4 regions of the Thermosinus thermophiluss DSM 23256 genome follow, and region 2 is predicted to be linked to each of the others. Evidence: riboswitches for the same ligand, from Rfam matches in the RefSeq annotation. Region 2 holds a riboswitch; each other region holds the start of a gene.
The links. Region 2 has a riboswitch for lysine ahead of BLQ99_RS07905 (ABC transporter substrate-binding protein). Riboswitches for the same ligand answer to the same signal wherever they lie in the genome.

Region 1 (7,625 bases), on a different contig from region 2:
CGAGTGCAGTGTCGGCAAGCCCACATTGTCCTGCAAAGTAGGGTTAGATGCGGCCGTACCGCCTTCGGAGCCGTCGATGACAATATAATCGGCCTCGGTCTGGGCAATAACGGCCAGCTCGTATTCCAGAAAATCGGTGCCGGCGATTTTTACGCCCACGGGGACATCGTATTGCTCTTTCATGGAATTAATCATTTTAATATAGTCCTGCGTATTGTTCTTACCAGGCATCCGGGCATAGACGGTAGCCCCCTGCCCCGTTGCCAATTTCCAGGTTTGGCGCAAATGCTCGCCAATCATGTCGCCAGGCATGGGTTCATCTACGGCGCCGCCCCACGCCCCCTGGCCAAGTTGGATTTCGATGGCGTCCAAACGGCTGAGCTGCTCCGGACCGCTGAGCTGGCCGCCACGATGATATTGGCCGATAAGGTACTTGGCATTATCCCGCTCTTCGTTAGTCACGGCCGACTCCCCGGTGTTGGTGGCCGTTCCCGCCAGCGCGGCGCCGCGGGCCAAGGCCATTTTCATCTGCAGGCTGAGCGAACCGCCATAAGACATGCCGGTAATCAGAATGGGAATGTCCAACTGGAGCGGCTTTGGAGCCCGGGGCCCGATAACGGTACGGGTGTCGACGGCGGTGTAATCGGGATAAGGCAATTGAAAGAGCTGCCGGGGATTAAGCAAAATACTGTCCCACGGCGAAAGTACTACCGGGCTTCCCAGGGGCCGCGTCAGCTCTTTGCCCAGCTCGGAGCGCATTGCCGCTTCCATGATGGCCCGGGGCGACAGTTTTTCCGCCACCGTGACCATGAGAAAGGGATTATCGGGATAATCTTCGGTTAACATTTTCATGGCAGCTTCATCCAGCATAGGATCCATCATTTTCATCAGCAACCAGGATGCAAGCATTGTAACCACCTCCGTATTTCTTTATAAATAGTTTAACGGGATGAGCGTAAAATATCTAAAACCTGATTAAAAATTTACCGCAGCGACCCACTTAGGCAGGAATGCCGGGAAAACTTTGGGGAAAAACTACCATCGCTGGAAAAATCATTGTATAATATTGTATAATGTAGATTACTTAAAGTTTTTTCGTAAAGGAGAGCAAACATGGCAAGGATCAATGAAAACTATCTGAAATTGCCCGGCAGTTATCTCTTTGCCGAAATTGCCCGCCGGGTCGCCAAGTTTAAAAACGAAAACCCTGAGGCCGACATTATCCGCCTTGGTATTGGCGATGTAACCCGCCCGCTGGCCCCCGCCGTTATCGAAAGCCTTCATAAGGCCGTCGATGAAATGGGACAAGCTGCTACCTTCCGCGGCTATGGTCCTGAGCAAGGCTACGAATTCCTTATTGAAAAAATCATCGAAGGCGACTATGCACCGCGCGGCGTGAAGCTGGATGTAGAAGAAGTCTTTGTCAGCGACGGCTCGAAAAGCGATGTCGGCAACATCCAGGAAATCTTCGGCATCGACAATATTGTGGCCATTACCGACCCTGTTTATCCGGTCTATCTTGACAGCAACGTCATGGCCGGCCGGACCGGCGAGTATAAAAACGGCCGCTTTGAAAAAATCGTTTATCTCCCCTGCAACGCCGAAAACAATTTTGTCCCCGCCCTGCCCAAGGAAAAAGTGGACATGATTTATCTATGCGTGCCCAATAACCCGACCGGTACTACCCTGTCCAAAGCCGAACTTAAGAAATGGGTAGATTATGCCCGGGAGAACGACGCGATTATTTTTTTTGACTCCGCTTATGAAGCCTACATCCAAGAACCCGATATTCCCCACAGCATTTACGAAATCGAGGGTGCGAAAGAAGTAGCCATCGAATTCCGCTCCTTCTCGAAAACGGCCGGCTTCACCGGCACGCGCTGCGCCTACACGGTCGTGCCCAAAACCGTCATGGCCTCCACCGCCGCCGGCGAAAAGTATCCGCTCAACAAGTTGTGGAACCGCCGCCAGACGACCAAGTTCAACGGCGTGCCCTACATCGTCCAGCGGGGCGCCGAAGCCGTCTACAGCCCCGAAGGGCAAAAGCAAATCCGCGAAATCATTCAGTACTATATGACCAATGCCAAAATCATCCGCGAAGGGCTTGAGAGTGTGGGCCTGCAGGTCTTTGGCGGCGTCAACGCCCCCTATATCTGGCTTAAAACGCCCCATAACCTTGACTCTTGGGCTTTCTTTGACAAACTCCTTACCGAAGCCCATATCGTCGGTACACCGGGCTCCGGCTTCGGTCCCTCCGGCGAGGGCTACTTCCGCCTTACTGCGTTCGGCAGCCGCGAAAACACCGAGCGGGCCATCGAGCGCATCAAAACCCGCCTCAAGCTGTAAAGAAAACCGAGTATTGAACCGCGGAGATAATCATGCCAATAAATGGCACCACAAAGCATGAAAAGTAAGTTTTTGAACTAATCTCGCGCGACAACTGTCGCGCGCGTAGCCCTTTGCGTTCTTTGCGCACTTTGCGGTTTTACGCTTTTCAGGGTAGGCCGCAAAGGGTATAACGGGCGCGACGCATGTCGCGCCTAAAAATTACTTTGCGCTCTTTGCGTACTTGGCGGTTAAAAAAATTTCGCACAGTAAAAAAGTCCTGTCAGCGCATACGCTGACAGGACTTTTTTATTCGGTTGTCGACGCGGCCGCCAGGCTCAGTTCGCACTGGGGAAAGTTAAGAGTAGCGAACAGGTCGGCAAGGGTTTCGGCGCGGCGGATGAGTTTGACGCTGCCGTCGGGGCGCAGCAGCAGTTCGGCCGAACGCAGTTTGCCGTTGTAGTTGAAGCCCATCGCATGGCCGTGGGCGCCGGTGTCGTGGATAACGACAATATCGCCAATGTCGATGCGGGGCAGCGGACGGTCGATGGCGAACTTATCGTTGTTTTCGCACAGTGAGCCGGTTACGTCGTAAATATGGTCAGCCGGCCAATCTTCCTTGCCGGCCACGGTAATGTGGTGGTACGCACCATACATGCCGGGCCGCATCAGATTGGCCATGCAGGCATCAAGCCCGACGTAGTTCTTGTAAATCTCTTTTTTGTGCAACACCCGTGCCACCAAATAGCCGTACGGGCCGGTGATCATGCGGCCGCATTCCATGGCCAGCTTGACCGGATGCAGGCCGTTAGCGACAATCTTGGCCTCATAGGCCTTACGGATTTCTTCACCCACATAGGCAAGGTCAACCGGCTGTTGCTCGGGACGGTAGGGAATGCCAATACCGCCGCCCAAATCGATAAACTCAACCTTGATGCCAAGTTTTTGATAAATTTCAATGGCCAGGTCAAACATCATGTTGGCCGTTTCGACAAAGCACTGCGGATTGAGCTCGTTGGAGATGACCATAGTATGCAGGCCGAACCGCTTAACCCCTTTGGCCTGCACGATGCGGTAAGCGTCAAATAGCTGCTGGCGCGTCAAACCATATTTGGCCTCTTCCGGCTTGCCGATGATGGTGTTGCCCTGTTTAAGGAGCGGCCCGGGATTATAGCGGAACGAAATAATCTCAGGCAGACCGGCGTGTTTTTCTAAAAATTCGATATGGGTAATATCGTCCAGGTTGATGATCGCGCCCAATTGTTTGGCTTTAATGTACTCCTCAGCGGGCGTGTCGTTGGAGGAAAAGATAATTTCTTCGCCCGTAATGCCGGCCATTTCGGCCAGAACCAGTTCGGCGAGCGAGCTGCAATCGGCGCCGAATCCTTCTTCCCGCAGGATCTGCAGGATATACGGATTAGGCGTTGCTTTTACGGCGAAATATTCTTTGAACCCAGGCGCCCAGGCAAACGCGGCCGTCAACTTTCTGGCATTTTCCCTGATACCCTTCTCATCATAAATATGAAAAGGCGTCTTATGCTGGCGAATGATTTCTTCCAATTTTGCTTTGGTAAAGGGGAGCTTTTTCTCTGCCATAAGGATACCTCCTGTTAGAATATTGAATGCGGCCGGGAGCGCCTCAGCTAATATGAAAACGGCCTGCGAGACCATCTCGCAAGCCGCTAAAAATGCTTATACCAAGCCCTATACTAGCCGTGCAAGATAGCGCTCCACCCGAATTTGCTCGGATGACAGTCTTACCCTTATTTAGCGGCAAGACCAGCAGAAGGTCCTTGGCCATGACCTGCTGCTTCGGCGGATATTCCTTTCTGCACCCTTCATCGCCGGCCTGCTCATGAATGCATACTCTTAATAGCCGCACCTCTATCTCACTATATTTAATTATCGTCTCTAGTATACCGAAGCGAGGCAGGTGTGTCAACACTTTTTCCCGCCCGTCCCGCCTTCACGGCAGACTCTCTTCCCCCGCGTTGAGAAGGCTATTTCAAGCGGTTTTTCGGTTTGGCAGCCGCCTTGGCCTTGCCGCCGCTTTTGGACTGGCGTTTATTCCCCGTTTTGCCCTTGACCTTGTTCCCTTTCCGGCCTTGGTCGTTGGCCGCCTTATCAGCTTCGCCCCGCCACGGTTCGGCGGCAAAGGCAAGGTCAATGGTGCGGTCGGCGGGATTGACGCGCACCACCCGTACCGCTACCGCATCGCCCAGGCGGTAGGTGCGCTTACTGCGCTCGCCGATCAGGGCATATTGCTCTTCCGCAAACTGGTAGTAGTCGTCATCCATACTGGAAACATGAACCAGTCCTTCGACGCCGTTATCCAGCTCAACGAACAGGCCGAAGGCGGTCACCCCGCTGATAATGCCGGGAAATTCGTCCCCGACGAACCGGGCCATGTATTCCACTTTCTTAAGGTCTACCGTCTCCCGTTCGGCCTCAGCCGCCGCCCGCTCCCGCTCTGACGAGTGCTGGGCCACGGCCGGCAGCATTTTGGCCAGCTTTTCCCGCCGCTTGGCCGACAATTCGCCGGTAGTGAAAGTTTCGCGCAAAATGCGGTGGACGATGAGGTCAGGATAGCGGCGGATTGGTGAGGTAAAATGGGTGTAATACCGGGCCGCCAGGCCGAAGTGGCCAAGGTTTTCCGCCTCATAACGGGCCTGTTTGAGCGAGCGCAGCATAACCGTGCTGATAATCCGCTCTTCCGGCCGGCCGGCAATGCGGGTAAGCACTTTCTGCAGGGCAATCGGATGAATATCGTCGACTGAAGTTAACCGCTGGCCAAAATTATGGAGAAGATCGTTGAGCTTTTCCATCTTTTCCGGGTCCGGCTCCTCGTGAACGCGGTAGACTGCCGGCACGCCAAGCCGGTGCAGGTGTTCGGCCACCGTCTCGTTGGCCGCCAGCATGAACTCCTCTATAATGGACTCGGCCAGACTGCGGACCCGCTTGACCAGTTCAACCGGCCGCCCCTCCTCATCCAGCTTGACCTTTATTTCCGGGAAATCGAAATCAATGGCTCCGCGGCGCATACGCCGCTCCCGCAGGATATGGCACAGCCGGGCCATTTCCTCCAGGTGGTCGACAAGGTCGGCATACTGCCGCCGCAAGTTTTCATCCCGGTCAACCAATATCCGCCGCACGATATTATAGGACAGACGCGTATGGACGCGGATTACGCTGGGAAATATTTCGTAGCGGACAATGCGACCGCCGGCATCGATTTCCATATGGACCGACAAGGTCAGGCGGTCTTCGCCGGCATTAAGGCTGCAAATGCCGTTGGACAGCCGCGGCGGCAGCATCGGCAGCACCCGGTCGACCAAATAGACGCTTGTTCCCCGGCGGCGGGCTTCGACGTCGAGCGGGGTATTTTCCCGCACATAGTAGCTCACGTCGGCGATGTGGACGCCGAGCAGATAGCGGCCGGCGGACAGCCGCTCGACATGGACGGCATCATCCAGGTCTTTCGCGTCCTCGGCGTCAATCGTGACGATGGGCAGGTCACGGAGATCGCGCCGTCCCGCCAGTTCCGCCGCACTGATCTCTGCCGGCGCGTCAGCCGCCGCCCGTTCCACCTCCGGCGGAAAGGACCGGGGCAGATTGTGCTTGGTAATGATGGATAAAATTTCGATCCCTGGGTCGCCTTTTTGCCCCAGTACTTCCACAATCCGCCCTTCGGCGCTCCGCTGCCGCTCAGGCCACTTGGTGATTTCCACCACTACTTTGGCATTGTCCTTGGCGCCGTTTCTTTCGCCTTTGGGCACGAAGATGTCCTGCCCCAGGCGGGGGTCGTCGGGGACGACAAAGCCATAGTGGCGGCTGGCCGCGAAGGTGCCGACGATCCGGTGGTTGGCCCGCTCGACAATGCGGATAATTTCGCCTTCCCGCTTTTTGCCGTGGACAGGGGTGCGGCGATGAATGCGGGCGACGACCCGGTCGTTGTGCATGGCCGTCATAGCGGCATCAGCAGTAATATAAATATCCGGCTCTTCGGGGTTGTCAGGAACAACGAAACCGTAACCCTTGCCGCTGGCATGGAAACGGCCCACGATGAGGTTCATGCGCTCCGGCACACCGTACTTGCCGTAGCGGGTCTTGATAATCAGAGCTTCGGCTTCCAGCTCATGCAGGATCGGCCAAAAATCGATCAGTTCCTTGCCCTTAAGGCCCATTTCCTCCGCTAGGTCCTCAGCAGTAAGCGGCCGGTAGGCGTCATTGCGCATAAAATTAAGGATCTTATCCCTTAAGGCCGTTTTTCCCATGTTCTCCCGTCCTTTTATTTATACATTTATTTGTCAACGACGGCAACGAGCGCCTTGCCTTCGGCCGTCACCGTGCCGTCCGGCAGGCGTACCTCGCCGGCCAGTTCATAGATGCGGCCCCGCTTGGCCACGATCCAACCGACAACCGTCAGGGCCTGTCCAACCGGAGTGGGCTGGCGGTACCGCACCTCCAGCCTGGCGGTTACGGCATTCATCCCTTTGGCATAAATATAGCGGGCCATGATTTCATCGAGCAGGGTACTGACAATACCGCCGTGGACGATGCCGTCATACCCCTGATGCTCCGGCCCGGCGGTAAAATTAGTGACATATGTATTGTTTTCTTCCCGAAAAGTTAATTTCAGACCGATCGGATTTAGTCGCCCGCAGGCGAAGCACCACTCGTTTCGCTGATCCATCTCACTCTCTCCTCAAAAACACGTCTATCTGGGCAAAAACCTCGTCCCGTTCGACATCCAGCGTCACCACGTGCCCTGACCGCCGGAGCCAAATGAGCTGTTTGTCGGCGCTCCCCAGGCGGTCAAAAATGTGGCGGGCACTTTCGGGCCGCACGGTATGCTCGGCCTGGGACTGAATGACGAGGGCCGGCGCCGTAATCACCGGCAGCAGCTTATCAACATGCTTGATAAGTGCCAATAAACTGGTAACACAATCTAGCGGCGTGCGGTCATAGCCGACGGTGTAAATAGGGTCGACGTCATAGCGTTTGCGTTTCTTCGGAATATAGCGCCGAAAGAGCCGGTATGCCGGCAACAGGTGCAGCCGCCGGTCGGCAATGTAGATCGGGGCGCTGAGGGAAACCACCTTGTCCACAGGGTATTCGGCCGCCAATTTCAGCACCATTAGTCCGCCCATCGACAAGCCAACGGCGGCGACTTTGCGGCACAGTCCCCGCAGCAGATGATAGCCGTCCTCAACGGCGCCGTACCAATGCGGCCAAACCGTCAAACGCATTTCCCGCTCGTTTGTGCCATGGCCGCAAAGACGGGGCGCCAGCACGGTATA
Region 2 (7,625 bases):
TGCCCGCTATCTTACCAAGGTTCCGGGCGCCTTTTTCCTGCTCGGCTGTCAACAGCCTGGCAACGCTTATCCGCTGCACAGCTCCCGGTTCGATGTGGATGAGCGGGCCCTGCTGCTTGGCGCCCGGATCATGTATAGCGTCGCCCGGAAGGCGCTGGCCGCTTATGCCGCTGACGCCGCGCTGCGGGCGTCATAACTAAAAATTTTAAGCTATTAAGGATAAGGAGGTTTTTGCATGGCGGAAATTTCGCGTCAAACCCCGCATGCACCGCCGCAAGTGGGTGCGTTCCAAAAGTTTCTTGATGTAATTGAATTCATCGGTAACAAGTTTCCCTCGCCTTTTATGCTTTTTGCCATTTTAGGCCTAATTGTTCTGGTATTATCTTGGGTCTTTGACGGGGCAACGGCGTCGTACATAGGCAAGGGCGGCAAGCCGGTAGTCGTAAAGGTGGTAAACCTGCTCAACGCCGACGGCTTCCGCTACATCCTGCAGGACATGGTGAAAAACTTCGTCAACTTCCCGCCCCTGGGGCTGGTCGTCGTTATGATGCTGGCCATGGGCCTGGCCGAAGCCACCGGTTTCGTGAGCGCCTTTGTCCGCCGGATCATGCTCGGCGTCCCGTCCTGGGCCGTTACCAGCACCATCTTTTTCCTTGGCATCAACGGTAACCTGGCCTCTGACGCCGCCACCGTCTTTATCCCCGCGGCGGCGGCCGCCGTATTCGCCAGCATGGGCCGCAACCCGCTGATGGGCATGTCGGTCGCCTTCGCCGCCACGCAGGCGGGCTTTAGCGCTAACGTACTGCCCGCCGGCACCGATGCGCTGCTGGCCGGTATTACCCAGTCGGCCATCGGTACTATTCCGCAGACGGCCAATTCGCCGGCCCACCCGCTGATTAACTATTATCTCATGAGTTCGTCCGTCATTATCCTGACGATTGTCGGGACGCTGATTGCCGAGAAAGTGGTGGGGCCGCGCCTTGACCGGCTACATCCCGTAACCGGTTTTGACATGAAGGCCAGCGACCATGCGCTTACCGCTGAAGAGAAAAAGGGCCTGCGCTACGCCGGTTGGGCCGCGCTGGGGTATGTGGCGCTGCTCCTCATCCTGCTGGTTCCGGAAAACGGCCTCTTGCGCGATCCCAAGACGCACGCCATTTTGCCTAAGTCGCCCTTCCTGGACGGCATTATTCCATTGCTCTTTTTCTTCTTCATGACCGTCGGCATCGCGTTCGGCATTGGCAAAGGCGTTATTAAAAAGGAAAGCGATGTTGCTAAATTTATGGGGCAAGGTCTGTCCGGCATTCTCAGCTTTATCGTCACCGCTTTTTCCGCCGCCCAGTTTATTGCCTGGTTCAATAAAAGCAACCTCGCCACCGTGCTGGCCATCAAGGGCGCCGATTTTCTGAAAGCACTCGACTTTACCGGCATATCCCTTATCCTCGCTTTTATCCTCTTTTCCGCATTCGTTGACCTATTCATTGTCAGCGGCTCGGCCAAATGGCTGATCTTAGCGCCGGTCTTTGTCCCCATGTTCGGCCTGTTAGGCTATGAGCCGGCGCTGACTCAGGCGGCGTACCGCATTGGCGAGAGCTCGGTCAACAGCATTACCCCGCTTAACTATTATTTGCCGGTGATGCTCGGCATTATGGCCAAGTACTCCAGTAACACCAAGGTCGGCATGGGCACTTTGGTCTCGATGCAGCTCCCCTTCGGCATCGGCTTTTTGGTTGCCTGGACCGCCTGGCTGATGGTGTTTATTCTGCTCGACTTGCCGCTCGGGCCGGGCGTTAAGATTTATCTGTAATTAAGTTTATCTGTAATTAAGCTTTTAACCGCCAAGTACGCAAAGGGCGCGAAGCTCTAAAAAGTATCCCTTTTTTGGCGCGACACGTGTCGCGCCCGCTACCCTTTGCGGCCTTGGTGGTTTTGCAGTTTTGTTAAAAATGCATGCGCCGATGCCGCTTATATTTACATAAAATTTTAACTAAAATAAATTATTAAAAAGTTATTGACATTCTGTTTACCAATATTATACAATTAACGCAAAAGTAATATACCGAACGTCCAAAGATAGAGGTGCGGGCAACATGAGTAGCTCCAGGGAGAAGGGCATCGCTGAACTGGAGGGAAAGGGTGACCGCCGAAGCATGGCCGGCTGCCGAACCGGTCATGCTGGTCCTGCGTCGAACAGGCGCCGGACTGTCACCAATTGCGTAATTGGTGGAGCGCTATCTCATCTGGCGTATATTCCAGCAAATATCTGCAGCAGTCTTTTGGCCCGGTGAGTAGCTTGCCGGGCCTTTACTTATGTCCGATCATATCTGGAGCGGTCATTTCATATGGTATATTGACTTTTCGCAGCAGGGAGGGGTTTGGGCGGCATAATAGCGACCCGGACGGAGTTAGGCATTGAAAAAGAGGAGGGGTGTACGTGTCCAAGTATATGAAATTATTATCCTTGGTGGTGGTACTCATTTTCCTGGTGGCGGCGGCCGGGTGCGGCGGCAGTTCCGGCACGTCGGCCGGCAAAGGCAATCTGGTGATTGCCATGGTTAACCCGCTGTCGGGTGACAGCGCTACTTACGGCGTGAGCCATAAGAACGGCATAGAACTGGCCCGGGAGGAGATTAACAAGGCCGGTGGCATTAAGGGGCAGCAAATCGAGATCCTCTTCCACGACGATGCCGGCGATCCCAAGCAGGCGGCGGCAGGGGCGCAGAAATTCGCCGACCAGAAAAACGTCATGGCCATCGTGGGGTCGTGCCTGAGTTCCAATACGCTGGCGATGGTGCCGATTACCGATAAAGCCAAACTGCCGCACTCGGTTGTTTCGTCCAGCACGCCCAAACTGAGCGGCATCAGCAAATACTTTTTCCGCATGGCCGTGCAGGACGCCCAGGTCGGCATCCTGATGGGCGACTTGATCGCCAAGAAGCTGGGGGCCAAAAAGGTCGCCATTTTGTACCCCAATAACGATTATGGCAAGGGTTTGACGGCGGCGATCGAAGACACGCTCAAACAGCATGGCGTAACGGTCGTGTCCAACCAGGCCTATCTGGCTACCGACAAAGATTACTCGGCCCTGCTCACCGGGATCAAGGCCCAGGGGGTTGACGCGCTGGCCGTGGCCGGCACCTATACTGACGGCGGCCTGATTACCAAGCAGGCCCGCGAACTCGGCCTCACCATACCAATCGTCGGCGGCACCGGTTTCTACAGCCCGAAATTCGTGGAAATCGCCGGCAAGGCGGCGGAAGGGGCCATTTTCCTGGGCGCCTTCGTGGCCTCCAATCCTGATCCGGCCGTGCAAAGTTTCGTGAAGAAGTATAAAGAAAAGTATAATATGGAGCCCGATACGTTCGCCGCCCTCGGTTACGACCAGATGTACGTCCTGGCCGAGGCAATGAAGAAGGCGGCGGAGAAAGGCGCCATCACCCGGGAAAACATCCGGGATGCCATGGCCCAGACTAGCTACAAGGGGATTACCGGCACGGTTACCTTTAACGATAAAGGCGACTGGGTCCGCCCGTACTTATATATCACCGTAAAAGACGGCAAGTTTGTTCTGTACCAGTAAAATGCAGCGCGGGAAGCGGTCGATAGCTGCTTCCCGCTTTTTGCTATACAATAATGGGGATCGCGCCTCTGCGCTCTCCGCGGTTAAAAGTTTGGGGGTGACAAGATGCTCTTGCTGCAGCAAATCATCAACGGTCTGGCCCTGGGCGGGATTTATTCCCTTATTGCCATCGGCTGGACGGTAGTATTCGGCATTATCGGTCTTATCAACTGGACCCACGGCGAGGTGTTCATGATTGGCGCCTTTGTGGGCTTTCTGCTCATTACGCACTTTAAGCTGAACCTCTTTGCCGCCCTCATTCTGGCCATGGTCGCCAGCGGCTTTACGGCCTTTCTGATTGACCGGCTGGCGTACCGTCCCCTGCGCAATGGCCCCCGCCTGGCGCTGTTTATTACGGCGCTGGGGGCGTCTACTTTCTTGCGCAATCTGGCGGCCATTATCTGGGAGCCCCATTCCCGGGCCTATCCCCCTACCCTGGACTTTTCCGTCATGACCTTGCAGTTTGGCGGCGCTTCGCTGACGGTTAACAGCCTTCAGGTGTTCATTTTTGTGGTTACCCTCGTGATAATGGCCTTTCTGCAGTGGTTCATCACCCGTACCATGATGGGCAAGGCCATGCTGGCCGCGTCGCAGGACATTGAGACCGTCAGCCTGATGGGGGTTGAGGTCAACCATTTGGTTACCATCACTTTCTGGGTAAGCGGCCTCTTAGGCGGCGCCGCCGGTGTCCTGGTCGGTGTTTTGTACGCAATCGACCCGATGATGGGCGCCATGGCCGGCCTGAAGGGCTGGGCGGTCGCCGTGCTCGGCGGGGTAGGCAGCATCACCGGGGCGATGGTGGCCGGGCTGATGCTCGGTGTGGCCGAAAATATCGCGTCCGTGTATATTTCCTCGGGCTATCGCGACGCCATTGCCTTTATTGTCATGATTTTGGTGCTGGTCATTAAGCCCACCGGCCTGATGGGTTTTAAATTCGAGGAAAAGGTATAGGGAGGTGGCGTCATGACAACTGCTCTCGCACCCGCATGGCGGCAGTCGCTTACAAGGTTTGTTCACAGTCCCCGCGCCGCTGTCGTTTTTAGCGCCGTGATTTTGCTTATCACCTTCCTGGACTCGCTTATTGACGCTCAGGACTATATTTTCAGCCCTTACTTCAAGCACATCGTTTTTGTCAGCCTGATTTACAGTATTGTTACGCTCAGCCTTAATTTTGTTTCCGGCTATGTGGGCCAGACCTCGCTTGGTCATGCCGCGTTCTTCGGCCTGGGCGGCTATGTATCGGCGCTACTTACCCAGCTTTACCACGTTCCCTATTGGCCGGCCTTTCTGGCCGCCGGTGTGGCCGCCGCCCTGGTGGGCATCCCGCTCGGGGCGCCGGCGCTGCGCGTCAAAGGGCCGTTTCTGGTTGTTGTGACTTATGCCTGTGGCGAGGTGTTTCGCTTTATCGCGCTCAACCTGGAAGTAACCGGCGGGCCGGCCGGGTTACCCGGACTGCTCACGCCGAGCATTGCCGGCGTGAGCTTTACCGACGTGGGCGCGACCGGTAAGGAACTTTTTATCGTTACAGCGCTGGTGTTCGCCCTGGCCTTGGCCTTCTTTATGTCCCGCCTGGAAGATTCGCGGATCGGCCATGCCTTTGCCGCCATTCGCGAAGACGAGATTGCCGCGGCGGCGATGGGGATCAATACGGCGTACTATAAGCTGCTCGCTTTCTGCCTGGGCGCGTTTTTCGCCGGTTTGGCGGGCAGCCTGTTCGTCCATTATCTGTCGTTTGTCAGTCCCGATATGCTGAGCTCCACCGAGTCGATCATGATGTTCACCATGGTGGTGGTGGGCGGCGCGCGCAGCATTCCCGGCTCATTTCTGGGGGCCTTTCTCCTTACTTTTATTCCCGAAGGGCTGCGCTACTTTAAAGATTTTGTCCACCTGCCCTTTGACCCCTGGCTGGTCTTCTTCGGCTTTGTGCTCATGGTCATGATGCGCGTGCGGCCCCAGGGCATCCTCGGCGCCGACACCGTGTTTCGCCGCTAAAGAAAGGAGGAAACGCCATGCTGCTGAAAACCGAAAAGCTGTGCAAGACCTTTGGCGGCCTGCGGGCAGTAAACAATGTCGATTTTCACATTGACACCGGCGAGGTGGTGGCCATCATCGGCCCCAATGGCTCGGGTAAAACCACTTTTTTCAATGTTGTCAGCGGCATTATGCCGGCTACGTCGGGGCGCATTATCTTTAAGGACGAAGACGTGACGAAGGTGGAGGCCCATGACATCACGCGGCGCGGCATGGCCCGTACGTTCCAGAATATCCGTTTGTTCCCCAACCTTACGGCCCGGGACAATCTTATTGTCGGCCGGTACAGCCGGGGCCGTTCGGGCCTTTGGGACGGCCTCATCCACTCGGCCCGCCTGAAAGAAGAAGAGCGGCGCAATGAGGAGATGGCCCGGGAGCTACTAGAGTTTGTCGGTCTCACGCCTTACCGCAATCTAATGGCTAAAAATCTGCCCTACGGCGCCCAGCGCCGGCTGGAAATCGCCCGGGCCCTAGCCAGCGAGCCAGAACTTATCCTGCTTGATGAGCCTGCCGCCGGCATGAACCCCAGGGAAGTGGACGAACTTTTAAAGCTAATCGCCCGGCTCAAAGAGCGGGGACTCACCATCCTGCTTATTGAACACCAAATGCGGCTGGTCATGAATATTGCCGAGCGGGTCGTCGTGTTCGACCATGGTGAAAAAATTGCCGAAGGCCGGCCGCACGAAGTGCGTCATAACCCCAAGGTTGTCGAAGCCTACATTGGACCGGAGGTGGATTCGCTTGTTAAGCATCGACGGCATTAATGTTTATTACGGCAATATCCATGCCATCCGCGACATCAGCCTGACGGTCGAAGAAGGCGAAATCGTCACCATTATCGGCGCCAACGGCGCCGGCAAAACCACCATTCTTAAGACCATTGTCGGGCTGCTGCGCAGCCGCACCGGCACCATCCGCTTTCAGGACGACGACATCACGAGTGCGTCCACGGCCGGCATCGTGCGGCGCGGGATCGCCCTCGTGCCTGAGGGGCGGCGGGTCTTTCCCCGCCTCAGCGTGGCCGACAACCTTATTCTCGGCGCGTACTCGCGCCAAGACAAGGATGTGCAGCGGGACCTGGCCAAAGTCTATGAGATGTTTCCCCGGCTGGCCGAGCGGCGGCATCAGGCGGCGGGAACGCTGTCCGGCGGCGAGCAGCAAATGCTGGCCATGGGCCGGGGCCTGATGAGCCGCCCCAAACTGCTGCTGCTAGACGAGCCGTCGATGGGCCTGGCGCCGCTTTTGGTGCGGCAAATTTTCCAGACCATTTTGGACATCAACAGTATGGGTACGACTATTTTACTGGTGGAACAAAACGCGCGGATGGCACTGTCGATAGCCGACCGCGGCTATGTGCTGGAAACCGGGAGCGTCGTTTTGACCGGCAGCGCCGCCGACCTGGCCGATAATGATGAGGTGCGCCGCGCCTATTTGGGGGAATAGCCAATGCGCATAGATCATCATCCGGTACTGGGCGACCGTCAGGCCGGCCGCCTGGTGACAATCACCGTAGACGGCGAGCAGCTGCTGGCGGTGGAAGGCGAGCCCATCGCCGCCGCCCTTTTGGCCCATGGCCGCCGCTTTTTCCGCCGGACGCCGAAACGGCACGAGCCGCGGGGCTTGTTTTGCGGGATCGGCCGCTGCACCGACTGCATCATGACGGTGGACGGGGTGCCGAACGTCCGCACCTGCGTCACACCGGTGCGGGCCGGCATGGTTATTACTTCGAACTGTAGGGAGGAGGGCGGCGATGGCCCAATTTGATGTCGTGGTAGTCGGCGCCGGGCCGGCGGGGCTGGCCGCCGGCATTGAGGCGGCCAAACGGGGCGCCCGCACCTTGGTGATTGATGAAAACAGCCGCCCCGGCGGGCAGCTGTTTAAGCAGATCCACAAATTTTTTGGCTCCCATGAGCATAAAGCCGGTGTACGCGGCTACGTTATCGGCGAAACGCTGCTGGCCGAGGCGGCGGCATGC
Region 3 (7,625 bases), on a different contig from region 2:
TCTGACTCACGCACGTACACAAAACCTCTGGAAACAATGTCTGGACCGGCCAAAATCGAGCCGCGTTGTTTATCCATGGTAACAACCATGACAAGAATTCCGTCCTGCGATAACTGCCGACGGTCTCTGAGGACAATATTACCCACGTCGCCAACACCGAGACCATCGACCAGTACTTTTCCGGCTGTAATTTTACCGGCAATGCAGCCCTTCTCACGAGTAAACTCCAATACACTGCCGTTTTCGGTAACAAAAATATTCTCTTTAGGTATCCCCAATTCCTGAGCCAGCTTAGCGTGTTTAATAAGATGGCGATATTCTCCATGTACAGGTACAAAAAACTTCGGCCGGATTAGGTTGTGCATAAGTTTCAGTTCTTCTTGACTGGCATGACCGGAAACGTGAATGCCAGATGTCGCTTCATATACTACATCTGCTCCCTGGCGGAATAAATAATCAACAGTTCTGGCCACCAATTTTTCGTTTCCGGGAATGGGCGTAGCCGATATAATAACCGTATCTCCCGGCATAATTTCTACTTTTTTATGATCAGACATGGCCATACGGGTGAGAGCGGACATCGGTTCACCCTGGCTGCCGGTAGTTATGATGACAATACTTGAGGGCGGATAATTATTTATTTCATCAATATCAATAAGTACTCCTTCGGGAACGCGCAAATAGCCTAATTCCAACGCAATATTGACCACATTGATCATGCTTCGTCCCAGAATCGCTACTTTACGCTTATACTTACAGGCCGTGTCAATAGCTTGCTGGATACGGTGAACATTGGAAGAAAAGGTTGCAATAATAATACGCTCGCGAGTGGTACGAAACGTTTCGTCAAAAGTCATGCCTACCGAGCGCTCACTAGGCGTGTAACCGGGTCTTTCAGCATTGGTACTGTCGGCCAGCAGGACTAGTACCCCCTGATCCCCTAATTCGGCAAACTTGTGAAAATCTGTAACTTTACCATCCACTGGCGTTTGGTCTAGCTTAAAGTCGCCCGTGTGGACGATAGTACCGATAGGTGTTTTGATGGATAGTGCCACAGCGTCGGCGATACTGTGACTCACGCGGATGAAACCAACTTTAAAGATACCGATATCGATTTGGTCGCCTGGCTTTACCGGTATTAATTTTTCTCCGGCTACATTGTTTTCTCGTAGCCGTCCTTCCAAAATGCCCAGCGTTAATGGCGTGCCGTATACCGGGACATTTAGCTGCTTAAGGACATACGGAAGAGCCCCAATATGGTCTTCGTGCCCATGAGTCAGAACGATAGCCCGGACAAAATCCTTGTTTTCCAAAAGGTAGGTAATGTCTGGAATGACCAGATCAATACCCAGCATATCGTCTTCGGGAAACGCCAGCCCAGAATCTATCACCAGAATATCGTCACCATAGCGGATGACTGTCATGTTTTTGCCGATTTCCCCTAAACCGCCAAGCGGAATAATTTGAATTTTCTGCGGTTGTTTGGCCAAAAAAAGCTACACCTCCAAGATATTCCAATCAATTATTATCCGCCGCCCACTAAGTAAAAATAAAAATACGCCCGTTCCATCCACTTGGTTTTCATTATACAATATTTGCTAGCATATAACAAGTAGAAAACCTTGTGCCTACGGTTATTATACGCAAATCCCCCTCAGCAATACAAACCGCTCATCTCAAAGAGATGAGCGGTCAATGTTTTTACCATCCGTATTTATACCAGAACGCCTAAATCCCGCATGGCCTTTTGGATTTGTTCCCGTTCCGCTACCGTCGGTGGAACCAAAGGCAGCCGGAGCGGACCGGCGTTTAGCCCGATAAGGTTGACGGCTGTTTTAATAGGAATCGGATTGGTCGTTACAAAAATTACCTTAAAGAAAGGCATCAATTCGAGATGAATGGCCTGTGCCTTCGCCAGATTGCCACTAAAGAAAGCGGCAATCATCTCCTGCATGCGAGTGCCTACGATGTGAGAAGCTACACTGATAATGCCAGCGCCGCCAACGGCCAGTATGGGCAAAGTAAGGCTGTCATCGCCGCTGTACACTAAGAAATCACTAGGAGTAATGCGGACAATTTCTGATACTTGATCTAAACTGCCGCTTGCCTCTTTTACGGCTACAATGTTTTTGATTTCGGCCAGCCTGGCAATGGTAGCCGGTAAGATATTCGAACCGGTACGTCCGGGAACATTGTAGACAATCAGCGGCAACGCCGTTTCTTCGGCAATGGCCTTAAAGTGCTGGTAATATCCCTCTTGCGGCGGTTTGTTGTAATATGGGCCGACCAGCATTGCGCCATGAACACCAAGTTTTTCCGCCTCTTTTGTCAGGGCAATGGACGCGCGCGTATCATTGGAGCCCGTACCGGCAATAACGGTAGCTTTGTCGCCGACAGCTTCCAGAACAGTTGCGTACAGCTTGATTTTTTCTTCTTTGCTTAATGTTGCCGATTCCCCGGTGCTGCCGGCCACGACCAACCCGTCAGAACCGTTGGCTACAAGATATTTGGCCAGCTCGGCCGCCGCCTTATAGTTTACGCTGTAGTCATCATTAAACGGCGTCACCATCGCCGTGAGTACCCGCCCGAAGTTTTTCATAAAATTCCCTCCTCTTCAATTCGCCAGACCGAATTTTTCGTGAAGCGCCACTACGGCTTTATTAACATCCGCCTTTTTAACTAAAACGGAAATAGATGTATGCGAATCAACGGTTTGTAAAATAGGTATATTATTCCTGGACAAGGCTTCGACAAAGCTGGCCATTACCCCCGGTACTTCCCGCATACCACCGCCGACCACCGAAACTTTGGCACAGTCACCGACCATCTCCACGGCATAACCCAGACTGCGCAACTTGGCAGCTGCTTTTTCTGCCACATCTTCCATAACCGTAAACATAATTTGCCCAGGATGGACATTGATTAGGTCAACACTGATGCCACTGTCGGCCATGGCCTTAAACACTTTGAAGCTCTCATTGTGGGTGGTGGCTGCATCCAAAGTAATTTTGATCTGCGCAATATTCGGCAGGTACGTTACGCCGGTAGCCACTTTATCTGCAACGGCTGTTTCCTGCGTGTCGCCTTTTGCTGTGCTCGTTATTAAGGTGCCGGGAGCGTTAGAAAAAGTAGATTTAACCACTAACGGTATGTTTTTTTGCATTGCGATTTCCACGGCCCGCGGATGAATGACTTTTGCTCCCTGATGCGCTAACTGGCACACTTCGGCGTAAGTAATGGAATCTAAAATTTTAGCGTTGGTCACTATGCGCGGATCAGCAGTCATGATTCCGTCGACATCTGTGTATATCTCAACCATTTCGGCATTGAGAGCCGCTCCCAAAGCCGCCGCCGTAGTATCACTTCCTCCCCGCCCAAGCGTCGTGAATTCACCGTCGACAGTAACGCCCTGAAAGCCGCAAACCACTGGCGTTTTGCCCATCCTGAGCAAGCCCATCAATCGTGAAGGATCAACTTTTAAAATTCGACTGTTATTGAAATTATTATCGGTAATAACACCGGCCTGACCGCCGGTCAGCATGACCGCATCAATACCAGCTGCTTGCAGCGTGCCTGTCATGACTACCGCGGAGATGATTTCACCGCAATACATAATCAGATCTAGTTCGCGGGCAGCAATATGTTTGTATGCGGAGCGGGCAAGGTCAATCAGGGTATCGGTAGCATAATGGTCCCCTTTCCGCCCCATAGCGGAAACCACTACGACAGGACTAAACCCTTGCTCCATTGCGCTGTGAATTTTTTGGACAACAAGTTCTCTAACCTGGGAGGATGCGACCGAAGTCCCTCCAAATTTTTGCACAATTATACGCATCCGTCACACCTCATACTAATTTATGGTCAATCATGTACTCAGCAATTTGCAAGGCATTTAGGGCCGCTCCTTTGCGGATTTGATCCCCCACTACCCACATGTTGAGCCCATAAGTGACCGACTTATCGGGGCGAAGCCTGCCGACAAACACTTCATCGCGATTAGATGTATAAAGTGGCATTGGATAGAGCATTTCGGCGGGGTCATCCTGCACGATAACACCGGGAAAAGCGGCAAGGGCACTGCGTGCTTCCTCAACCGAGAGCGGCCCCGCTAATTCTAGGTTAATGGCTTCGGAATGACTGCGGTAAACAGGTACGCGAACCGTTGTAGCCGTAATGGCAATGCTATAATCGTTGAAAATTTTATGGGTTTCATGAACCATTTTCATTTCTTCTTTAGTGTAACCGTCTTCAACGAAAACATCAATCTGCGGTATCAGGTTAAAAGCAATCTGGTAGTGTTTGGGCAGGCTAGCGCTAGGCAGGATACGAGCCTCGACCGGGCGGTCTTCCATTATTGCCTTTACCTGGTCGGTTAATTCGTCGATAGCCTCTTTGCCGGCTCCGGAAACAGCCTGATAAGTAGAAACAACAACCCGTTTGATTTTTACTCGGTCGTAAATCGGTTTTAAGGCCATAGCCATAATAATCGTCGAGCAGTTTGGGTTGGCAATAATGCCTCTGTGATTTTTAATTGCTTCCGGATTTACTTCCGGGACAACAAGCGGTACATCGGGATCCATCCGGAAAGTGCTGGAATTGTCTATCACGACGGCGCCAGCTTTAACGGCTTCCGGAGCAAAAACCTTGCTGGCCGGTCCCCCGGCAAAAAGAGCAATTTGCACGTCTTTGAACGATTCGGCTTTTGCTTCTTCGACAGTATATGTTTCGCCCAAAACTTGCATCTGTTTGCCGGCAGACCTTTCGGAAGCAAGTAATTTTAACTTCCCCACCGGAAACTTACGCTCTTCAATTAGCTTAATAAATTCCTGTCCTACCGCACCGGTCGCTCCCAAGATTGCAACATTGTATTTCATAACTCTCGCCTCCTATTACTCAGTTCACTTCATAATGTTTTCCAGTCCGTAGACAAGTCCGTCGACGGTTAAAACCCGCTTGCACGCCAACAACACACCCGGCATGAAAGACTCACGGGAAATGGAATCATGGCGAATCGTTAACGTCTGCCCAAGACCACCGAAGATAACCTCTTGATGAGCCACATATCCGGGCAGTCGCACACTATGGATACGAATGCCTTCAAAATTGCCGCCACGGGAACCAGCCAGTTTTTCCACCTCGGCAGGATGTCCCTGATGCATACTGCCACGGTTCTGCATGATTAGCTCGGCCGTTCGCAGCGCTGTTCCTGACGGTGCATCCAGTTTTTGGTCGTGGTGCAGCTCAATAATTTCCACATGGGGGAAATATTTCGCAGCTTCCTGCGCCAGTTGCATCATAAGCACTGCGCCCACGGAAAAATTCGGGGAAATAATCGCATTTACACGACTTTGCTTGCATAATTCCCTTACTTCAGACACATCGGCCTCGCTAAGACCGGTAGTGCCGACTACGGGACAAACACCGTTTTTAATTGCGATACGGATATTGTTCATTACCGTATCGGGGTTTGTAAAATCAACCATAACCTGGGGTTTGGTTTCGTTAATGACCGTTTGCAGGTCGTTGCCAACGGTTACACCTATTTTGCCTGCACCGATCAGTTCACCGACATCATCAAAATTGGACTTGATGTCTACCGCACCTACAATGCTGAGTTGTTCGTCCCTATGTACTGCCTTCAAAACTTCGCGACCCATCTTCCCATAAGCTCCACACACCATTACCCGAATCATTACCTTTCACCTCCTATAAAAATAAGAAGCAGCCGGTGAACGCTATCTCACCGGCTGCCACTAGCAGACAGCCTTAAAGGGAACAAGAAACACTGGTGTTTCCCCGCCCTTAGTTGAGATAGCGCTCCACCAAAATTAACTTTGGTGACAGTGTTACACCTGTTCGGCGCAACACCAGCACGAAAGCTTGGCACTCTTTCGTACTTCGGCGGTCATCCCTTTCCTTTCAGATCCTGGACGCCACTCTCCCTGAAAGTACTCTTGAGGACCGCACCTCTACTCACCCTGCGCAGGTTTATTATTCATTTTACGTTCATTGTATAATAATGGTTACACCAGTGTCAAACATATTTAAAAAAATTTATTATTTTTCCTACCGGGCATTATGACTTTCTACGTCCCGAGCACCATTTTGCCGGAGAACTTGGGCCGCTTGCTGTACTTTCGTCGCATCAGACCGGATTACCGCTAAAATTCCGCCTTCAGCAACATGCTGCTCATAGCGCCGGCTCACCTCTGCCGGAATACCCCAGTCGATCAACCCTCCGGCAATACCCCCTGCTACCGCGCCGCTCAATGCCGCGGCAATAGGTCCGGCAGCAACGATCGGTCCAATACCAGGAATAGCAAGCGCTCCTGCCCCTACCATGAGACCGCCGATCCCACCCAATGTTCCGCCGGTAAGAGCGCCATCGGTAATATCGTCATCAACAAATTCAGTGTTATTTTGCCTTTTACGTTCTTTGGAGACAACATTGATTTCTTCCGTAGAAAACCCCTGGTTACGCAGTTCGCTTACCGCTTTTTCAGCCTGTTGGTGGGAATCAAAGACCCCGATAACCATTTTTACATTCTGACCACCGGTGCCAGTTTTAGCGGCTTGACCTTGAACAGCCGATTGTGTCACTGCCTGCGACTGCATGGATGTAGTTTGAGTCTTGGCATAACTTGTAACAACATTGTTTGTTGTACCTTGATTTTGTTGATTTGTATTGTTTGGTGCCATGGTATGCCCTCCTAACATTAATTGTATTACAATTTAATGTTAGTCTTCCCACCATCGCTTTTAATATTCGTCTTCGTAACGCTCGCGTCGCATACTACCAGCGTACAGGCGGTCAATGGCGTTGTTCAAGTCGACAATAACGACCTCATCGCCAATCCGTTTAATGGCATGCCACGGAATTGTCGAACTCCGGTTGTCACTGAAGAAACTGAATAACCCGCCACGGGTAGGTAATATTAGAGCGTTTATCCGCCCGGTTTTACTATCAAAAGTTAATTCACATTCATCAATTATGCCGAGACGGGTACCGTCACCAAGATTAATTACTTCTTTCCCTGATAGTTCACTTAGACGCATAGTATCCTCCCTCTATAAGTTCTATTTATGTAAAAGAAGGTAGAGTTTTAGAAACAGCGGCTGAATAATGGCTACGCCCAAGGAAATTAGCGCCAACGGGTCGATAGCGACAGTCAAAAGTCCCACCGTTGAAGGTATTTCCAATTTTAAAAAAGACACAAGCATAATCAGTGAAAGATATATTCCGCCTGCGGTCGCCACCAGTTCCTGTACGGCAAGCGAAACCGGCGACGGTTTGGTCTTGTTTTCATCAAGCATTTGCCGGAAACGGCACGCCCTAAGCCACAATGACCATGCTATTAGCAGCGTAAGAAGGATAATAAGGCCAATGGCATACATGTAGTCCCCCCCTACATACTTCTAACAAATGGATATGCAGAGAGACAAAATTTATGTCAAAAAGAAAAAACGGCCAAATGGCCGCTGTCTATGTTCCCGTGCTTCCTATTCCTCCTATCCTGGTAGCTCCTGCTATACGGTCGTTGTCAACCAACATGTATTTATTAAAAATGCCCTGCGCAATACGCGTTCCTTTCGCAATTTGCACCGCTTGCGTCCCATGATTGAAT
Region 4 (7,625 bases), on a different contig from region 2:
TGATTGATGTAATAAGAACAGAATGTCCGCAGGCGGAATTTGTCGACGCGCAATACCCCCCAATCTGTGGTAGCGTTTTGCGGGCGCTAATGTATGAAGATATTGATCATCGTAAGGTATTGGCTCGGCTAAACAGCCAGCTTTTTGACATTAAATAACATAAATGTTACTTGAATGGTTTTATGGGGGGAGCAGAGGCATGGAGTATATATATACGAGCGACTACCAGGCCATGAGCCAAATGGCTGCCCGGTGGGTGGCACGGGAAGTGTTGCGTAATCCAGCTTTAGTCCTTGGCCTGCCAACAGGGGAAACGCCGATCGGTATGTATAGATATTTGATCCGTTTAGTGGAAGAAGGGTTAATAAGTTTTGCCGAAACGTGTACTTTTAATTTGGATGAGTATGTAGGCCTGGGGCCGGATCACCCGCAAAGCTACGCAATGTATATGAAAGCTCATTTTTGGATTAAAGCTGGGCTAAAGCCGGAAAACATCAATATTCCTAATGGGATTGCTCCTGACCTTGCCGAAGAATGCCGCCGATACGACGCGAAAATTGAACAGGCGGGCGGGATTGATCTGCAAATACTGGGTCTTGGTCTAAACGGTCATATCGGCTTTAATGAACCTTCGCACAATCTTGCGATACGGACGCATGTAGTCGACCTAACGCCCGAAACCATCAAAGCCAATGCGCGCTTTTTTTCCAGTATGGACTTGGTGCCACGACAGGCAATCACCATGGGCATTGGCACAATCATGCAAGCGCGCAAAATACTGCTGTTAGTCAGCGGCGATAATAAAAAAGAAATATTGCGCAAGGCGGTGTACGGCGAAGTCAGCACGATTGTTCCCGCCAGCATTTTGCAATTGCATAGGGATGTGACGATAATTACCGATATCAAGATTTGAATAGTACGGCTACCCCCAACCCCTTGATATAGAAGGGTTGGGAACAATGTCACAAGTTAAACACACCAATGATAATTACATATTGAATAATAATTGAGAATTTGGTATCATTAAATTAAAATTGATTCCTTTTTTCATTTGCGCCGTAAATTAAATATACTTATGCGGCAAATGTATATGCGGGGCGGATTGGATGGGAATTTGTTCCTATACAAAAAGCCGGGATACAAGCCGTGGAGTTTACGGTCTATTGCCGGAAAGGTAATGGGCGCTTAGTAGTCTACACCTGGTTTGTTTTGAATAATCAAAACAAACCAGGTGTTCTTTATTTTCAACACTATGAACTACTTCACGTAGTATTGAAAACCACCAAAATTATCACCAGTAGCTTAGATAAAGAGGTGATAACTTTTTATGTTTTATTAATGTATATAATGCACTGTATATTGTGTACAACCATGACTATTCGTTCTGCTATTTAACATAATTGAAGGGAGGGAGAACAATGGACATTTATAGCTATGCTGCTTTTGCTTATGGAATTACAGCCGCTATTTCCTTAGCCACGGTTGGTCTGATACTAATAATTAACAACCTTGTAAACCGCATTTAAAATGATCGAGGAGGGTTATTTATCATTGTTTTGGTAAAAATCTGGCTGTCCGTTTTTATACCTTGGGGATTTAAGCGTTGATTAAGAAAGCTTAATAGTTGATCCATATATAATTCGATGTCAGGGGAGTGTCCGGCAATCTGTGTAAATGGAATAATCTAACAATAATTTGTGCATAATAATAATGCTTTTATTCACACGCAGGATAGGGCAACGCTGGGGAGCGACCCGAGCGGCGAGTGAGGTTTGGCAGGGCGGATTCCTATAGGAGCCGCCTTTTACTGCCGCCCTGGAAAACAAAAGCGATAAACCCCGGGGGTCCGGGGGCAGAGCCCCTGGGCTATATAGCCATTTTACCCTGTAGCCGATCCTCAAAGAAGATCATCAACTGTCCGAATATTATTCCCCAGTTTCGGATCGGCATACTCCATTTCTTGGATATTTCCTGCACTGACATATAGACTGATTTCCTAACCGCATCGTCCGTCGGGTATATCGTCTTGGTCTTGGTGAACTTGCGTAACATCCGATGGAAGCCCTCCACCGCGTTTGTGGTGTATATCAGTGTACGGACCTCCTGCGGGTACTTGAAATAGGTGGACAGCTCCGCCCAGTTTGCGTCCCATGATTTAAGGATTTGCGGGTATTTCCTGCCCCACTTTTCACGAAACTCCTCCAGTCGGTATTCTGCATCCTCCAACGTCGGCGCTCCGTACACCTTCTTTAAATCCGCCATGACCGGCTTTATGTCCTTGTACGGCACGTATTTTGTGGAGTTGCGGATCTGGTGTATCACGCACAGCTGCTGCTCCGTTTTGGGGAAAACCGTCTCAATGGCGTTCGAGAACCCGCTAAGGTTGTCGCGACATGCGATGAAGATATCTTCCACGCCCCGGTTTTTCAACTCGTTGCATACGGTAACCCAGAAGCTCGCACTTTCGTTTTCTGACAGCCATATCCCCAGTATTTCCTTACGCCCTTCAAGATTGATCCCCAAGACGGAGTAAAGGCACTTATTGACAACACGGCTGTCCTTGCGTACTTTAAACATGATCCCGTCTAAGAAGACGATTGGATATATAGCATCGAGAGGCCGCGACTGCCATTCAACGACAGCCGGCATAAGTTTGTCAGTGATCCGGCTAATGAGGCTCGCTGAGGCTTCTACCCCGTATATATCGCGGAGGTGATCCTCAATATCACGGGTGGACATACCTTTGGCGTACATGGCCATAACCCTCGCTTCGATGTCGTCAGTGCGTGTCTGCCTTTTTTCGATGGCCTGCGGCTCAAAGGTGCCGTTTCGGTCGCGCGGAACCTTGATTTCGCTCTCGCCCCATTCGCTTTTTATTGTCTTTTTGCCGTAACCGTTGCGGCTATTGCCACTGTTATTTCCCAAAACGCTGTGCTTTTCATAACCCAGATGCTCGTCCATTTCGGCTTCAAGCATTTTTTCTAGCGCTCCGGAAAACAAATTCTTGAGTTTCGCCGTCAGCTCGGCGGGTGTTGTACAGCCTTCGCAGATCAGTGCTGCGAGCTGTATTTCCTTTTCGTTTAACTGTGTCATGGTGATATCTCCCTTTCATCATTCTATTGGAGATTATTGCCATTTACACAGTTTAGAATACATTCTCGATGTCAGGGATTGCTTCAATCGGAATATTATTTATTTCGCGGACACGCTCGATTAGTTCGGTTAAGTTAATTTTTTTCATTGAAATGCTGCACCTCGTTTGGTTTTATAGTCGCAGGATCAGTCTGACTTATCAGTTTCTTTTTTTTGGCGCGTAAACATTTTCGCCGCCGCTTACAACATTACCTGTTATAACACCCCAATAATCTCAATAACGAGTATACGCGTTTTTTCTAAAGGGAATATTTTCCATATTTTCGTTGTTTTTCTCCAGTTGACACGTAATGTACTTGCTGCTACACTTTAGTAGGAATTTAAATAAAGAAACTGTAGAGTAGAGGCGCGATAACTAAGAGTACCAAAGACTTTTGAGCAAATGGGTCTTTGCGAAAGGAGTTGTCGCCGAAGTCTGGGAAAATTGCTCGGTTTTCCCAGGCTGGGTCTGGGTCGAATAGGCACAGAACTGTCACCGAAATGTTTATTTCGGTGGAGCGCTATCTCAGAACTACGTTGGCTCTAAGGCCCAAGAATGCCTTTGAACAGGTGCTGAGATATCTCCTCGGTACCTGTTTTTTGTTTTGATAAAGATTAAAGAAGGAGGACAGAACATTATGAAGAGCAAGCCGCGACCTGAGTTAAAAAAAGGGCTGGGGTTGGCCGCGGCCACCGCGCTGGTCATGGGCAACATGATTGGCTCAGGTATTTTTATGATGCCGAACACGCTTGCCAACAGCGCTGGCCCTGGGGCTTCGCTCCTGGCCTGGGCCTTTACCGGCATCGGATCCATCCTGCTCGCGTTGACATTCGCCAATCTAGGCTCCCGATACCCGCAAACCGGCGGCCCGTACGCATTCTCCAAAATGGCCTTTGGTGAGTTTACCGGCTTTATCAATGCCTGGTCATACTGGATTGGGGCTATTATCGGCAATGCTGCTATTTTAACGGCTTTCGCCAGCTATTTATCCTTTTTCTTCCCGATCGTTAAAGAAAATGGGCTTGTGGCCTTTACTATTACATCTTTTCTGCTGTGGTTTTTCACGTTAATTAATATTAAAGGGGTACGGGAGGCCGGTCTTGTTACCCTTATCACTACCATCTTGAAAGTTGTTCCCTTAATTGTGTTTGTGATTGTCGGCGCCGGTCATTTCGACCTCAAAATTGCCGGGCCGATGTTTCCGGAGGGAAAGGGCATTGAAACTATCTCGGCTGCCGCTACCGCGACACTGTGGGCGTTCATCGGTCTGGAGTCGGCCACCGTTGCCGCCGGTGAGATACAAAACCCGGAGCGCAACGTCCGTCTGAGCACCATCTGGGGTATTGGCCTGACGACCGTGCTGTATCTGGCGATAAGCCTGGTAGCCATGGGCACGATGAGCCAAGATGCACTCGCGCAATCTTCCTCGCCGCTGGCTGATATTCTCAACCAGTATTCCGGCGGCTGGGGTTCGGAATTTATCGCTTTGGGCGCCCTTGTCTCCACCCTCGGCGCCACTGCCGGCTGGGTATTATCTACTGCCCGCATCAGTTTCGCCGCGGCCGAGGACGGTTTGTTGCCTAAGGGTCTCGCCTCCGTTCATCCTAAGTTTGCTACGCCGCACACTTCGCTTATTGTCAGCGGCATTATTGCTAACGTCATCCTTATCCTTAACTATGTAGATTCGCTGACAGCGGCCTATAACTTCATGATTTTATTAGCTACCTTATCCTTTTTGCCGCCGTACGTTTTTGCCGCGGCGGCCGAAATACTGCTACTGTCCAAACGTACCGGGCAGTTCTCTTTTGGGAATTTTATCAAAAATTCTTTCCTCTCGCTCTTGGGCTTCGCTTATGCCCTGTGGACCATCTACGGCAGCGGTGCCGAGGCTGTTATGTATGGCTTTTTGCTTATCCTTATCGGTATTCCCGTTTATCTGTATATGAAGCTTAGCAACCAGTCGGTTATGGAAACTGCAAATATTAATTCGTAACCGCTAAGACTGCCTCACTAATTAAGGTCTTGTTGCAGTTATTATTCTTCGACGAAGCTTTCTGAGGCAAATGTAAATAATTTAAAAAGCAGCAGGGCTCCACCACTACTGTGGTGGAGCCCTGCTGCTTTCTCAGGCCAAGAATGTGGCAGTTATTGTCCTTGCATTATTTTAGGGAGCGTCCAGTGTTCTCGGCCATAGCGAGAAGTTCGGGCTGGCTGTTGATGGCATCTGCCGGTCCCAAACCGCCGCCGACGATATTTTTCACGAGTTCCATCTTAAAAAAGTTGCCGAGCCAATGGTTTAGGTAGTCTGATAAAGATTGAAAAACTTCGGCAGGTGCGCCGCTGGCCGTAACGGTAATGTATTTTTTCCCCGGCAGATAACGTATTTGATAGTCCGCATCCATGAAGGTGTACCAGCGGTCAAAAAAATTCTTCATTTGTCCGGTCATTTGTCCCATATATACCGGAGTGCCAAGAACAAGACAATCTGCCTCCACAATTTTTGGATATAGGGTTTGCATGTCGTCTTTAATGGCGCAGTACTCGCCCTTGGTGGTTTTGCATGTGCAACAGGCAACGCAGTCGTGAATGTTCAGGCCAGTTATATTAATAACCTCCGTTTGGTGTCCTGCTGCCGCGGCTCCCTTGCATACGGCGGTTACCAGCGCTGCCGTATTGCCGTTTTTCCTCGGGCTTCCAATAATCCCCAAAACTTTCATCGGCGTCTTCCTCCCGCTATAGATGGTAATATGAAAAAATATCATAATAAAGAGCACCCGTCAAGAGTGCTCTTTAAGCTGCCAGCCATTAATTAACATTCAAAGCTCTTAGCCGCTTCAATATCTTTTTGGGATACGGTTGCACTAACCAGTTTGGTGATAACCAAGTCGCCGGATACGTTTAAAGTAGTGCGGCACATATCCAGGAAGCGGTCAACACCCAGTATCAAGCCCATGCCTTCGGCAGGAACGCCGACCGAAACGCACAGGATTGCGATTAGCGGCAGGGACCCGCCGGGAACACCCGCTGTGCCTACGCCGGCCAAAACGGACATTAACACAACAACAAGCTGGCTTTCAAGGGGTAGGTTGATGCCATAAACTTGCGCCAAGAATAAGACAACGACGCCTTCAAACAATGCCGTTCCGTTCTGGTTGGCAGACGCGCCGCAGGTAAGTACGAAACGGGCAATCTGGGGGGGCATTTTTAGAGTCTTTTCAGCAGCTTCAAGGGCGATCGGCAGAGTTGCGTTGGAAGAAGCGGTTGAGAAGGCATAGACGTAAACTTCTTTACAGTTCTTGAAGAACTCCCAGGGGTTGGTCTTTGCAAAGATTTTTAGGAAAGAACCATAAACAACAAACTGTTGGATAAGGAGACCGAGTACGACCACCCCGGCGAAATAAGCCACGTTCTGCAAAAAGCCCGCACCAAGCCTGTAGGTGGTATTGAAAACGATGGCGAAGATGCCGTAGGGTGCGAGCAACATAGCCCACTCAATAACCTTCAACGAGGCATTGAATATGGTGTCAAGCATCTTGATAAGCGGATTATTTTCATCCGTAACAATCATGCTAAGCGCATAGCCGAAAATTAGCGAGAAAACCATGAGCGCGATAATTTCGCCGCCGAAGGCTCTGGCTGCGGAGTCAACCGGGTTTTGCGGAATCAGTTCAATGAAATACTGGTACCACGGTTTATTTTTTGCGGCCTCGACGTTTTTGCTAATAGTCAGCACGCCTTGGTTTTTGGCGAGCTCAGCCTTATCGAAGGTCACCCCGACACCCGGCTGGAGTATACTGGTTAGAGAAACGGCGATAATTACTGCCAAAAAGCTTAAAACCAGAGTAAACGCTATGGATCTGCCCGCTACTTTGCCTAGGTTGCGGCCTTTGCCCAGTTCATAAACACCCAGAATAAGGGCTGATACCAGCAGAGGAACAACGACCATGAAAATCATTCTCAGGAATATTGCACCGGTTAAAGTACAAAAATCAGTAAAGGTTTTCATGAACGGGTAGGTTTTTTGCGGTAAGAAATAATAGCCAATTAAACCAGCAACAATACCTAAGATAAAGCCCAATAAAAGTTTTTGATACTGTTTCATTAGCAGACCTCCTTTTCTAAAGTATGTTACTTTTGTAACATTTAGCTGTGACAAACCACCCCTTTAATAACAAAGTGTAAACTTGAATTTAAGATCAAATATACAATTAGCCTTATTTATTAATATTCCTTCAAGGGAAAAACAATAAGTGAAAAAATTTTAAATTGAATAATTTGTAGAACAATACTGCTGGCCACTTTGTCCTGCCAAGGGATATAACAAAACGCCGCTACAGATGTACTGTGGCGGCATAATCCCAAGGTGCAGGATACTAGATCGTACCAGCCAGGCGTATGTCACGACGTAGCCCTGGCATTCCCGGTTTCCAACCGGCCGGGACGCCTTTGCCGGTGGCTTCGCCATATTGAATTCCCTGGAGGGTGCGGATAA

Region 1: it holds a riboswitch for lysine, as region 2 does, so the genes downstream of both, lysA (diaminopimelate decarboxylase) here and BLQ99_RS07905 (ABC transporter substrate-binding protein) in region 2, are expected to answer to the same signal.
Region 3: it holds a riboswitch for lysine, as region 2 does, so the genes downstream of both, dapB (4-hydroxy-tetrahydrodipicolinate reductase) here and BLQ99_RS07905 (ABC transporter substrate-binding protein) in region 2, are expected to answer to the same signal.
Region 4: it holds a riboswitch for lysine, as region 2 does, so the genes downstream of both, BLQ99_RS02635 (amino acid permease) here and BLQ99_RS07905 (ABC transporter substrate-binding protein) in region 2, are expected to answer to the same signal.

What each region holds. Positions count from the first base shown of each region.
Region 1 covers NZ_FNBU01000021.1:6,266-13,890, forward strand. The annotation lists gene BLQ99_RS11505 (FMN-binding glutamate synthase family protein) at 1-909, opposite strand, end outside; gene BLQ99_RS11510 (LL-diaminopimelate aminotransferase) at 1,114-2,346, shown strand; gene lysA (diaminopimelate decarboxylase) at 2,635-3,921, opposite strand; lysine riboswitch at 4,041-4,220, opposite strand; gene rnr (ribonuclease R) at 4,326-6,599, opposite strand; gene BLQ99_RS11530 (PaaI family thioesterase) at 6,626-7,018, opposite strand; gene BLQ99_RS11535 (alpha/beta hydrolase) at 7,020-7,625, opposite strand, start outside.
Region 2 covers NZ_FNBU01000011.1:6,090-13,714, reverse strand. The annotation lists gene BLQ99_RS07915 (M20 metallopeptidase family protein) at 1-196, shown strand, start outside; gene BLQ99_RS07910 (AbgT family transporter) at 236-1,807, shown strand; lysine riboswitch at 2,067-2,242, shown strand; gene BLQ99_RS07905 (ABC transporter substrate-binding protein) at 2,435-3,580, shown strand; gene BLQ99_RS07900 (branched-chain amino acid ABC transporter permease) at 3,686-4,570, shown strand; gene BLQ99_RS07895 (branched-chain amino acid ABC transporter permease) at 4,583-5,611, shown strand; gene BLQ99_RS07890 (ABC transporter ATP-binding protein) at 5,629-6,414, shown strand; gene BLQ99_RS07885 (ABC transporter ATP-binding protein) at 6,392-7,093, shown strand; gene BLQ99_RS07880 ((2Fe-2S)-binding protein) at 7,097-7,414, shown strand; gene BLQ99_RS07875 (NAD(P)/FAD-dependent oxidoreductase) at 7,401-7,625, shown strand, end outside.
Region 3 covers NZ_FNBU01000002.1:587-8,211, forward strand. The annotation lists gene BLQ99_RS01255 (ribonuclease J) at 1-1,490, opposite strand, end outside; gene dapA (4-hydroxy-tetrahydrodipicolinate synthase) at 1,715-2,599, opposite strand; gene dapG (aspartate kinase) at 2,615-3,823, opposite strand; gene BLQ99_RS01270 (aspartate-semialdehyde dehydrogenase) at 3,846-4,874, opposite strand; gene dapB (4-hydroxy-tetrahydrodipicolinate reductase) at 4,899-5,693, opposite strand; lysine riboswitch at 5,805-5,980, opposite strand; gene BLQ99_RS01280 (general stress protein) at 6,067-6,699, opposite strand; gene BLQ99_RS01285 (YlmC/YmxH family sporulation protein) at 6,760-7,056, opposite strand; gene BLQ99_RS01290 (hypothetical protein) at 7,078-7,395, opposite strand; gene BLQ99_RS01295 (dCTP deaminase/dUTPase family protein) at 7,484-7,625, opposite strand, start outside.
Region 4 covers NZ_FNBU01000003.1:20,462-28,086, forward strand. The annotation lists gene BLQ99_RS02615 (N-acetylglucosamine kinase) at 1-158, shown strand, start outside; gene nagB (glucosamine-6-phosphate deaminase) at 200-913, shown strand; gene BLQ99_RS02625 (DUF1836 domain-containing protein) at 1,523-1,684, opposite strand; gene BLQ99_RS02630 (IS256 family transposase) at 1,867-3,093, opposite strand; lysine riboswitch at 3,487-3,664, shown strand; gene BLQ99_RS02635 (amino acid permease) at 3,771-5,126, shown strand; gene BLQ99_RS02640 (flavodoxin family protein) at 5,293-5,850, opposite strand; gene BLQ99_RS02645 (dicarboxylate/amino acid:cation symporter) at 5,943-7,235, opposite strand; gene BLQ99_RS02650 (peroxiredoxin) at 7,507-7,625, opposite strand, start outside.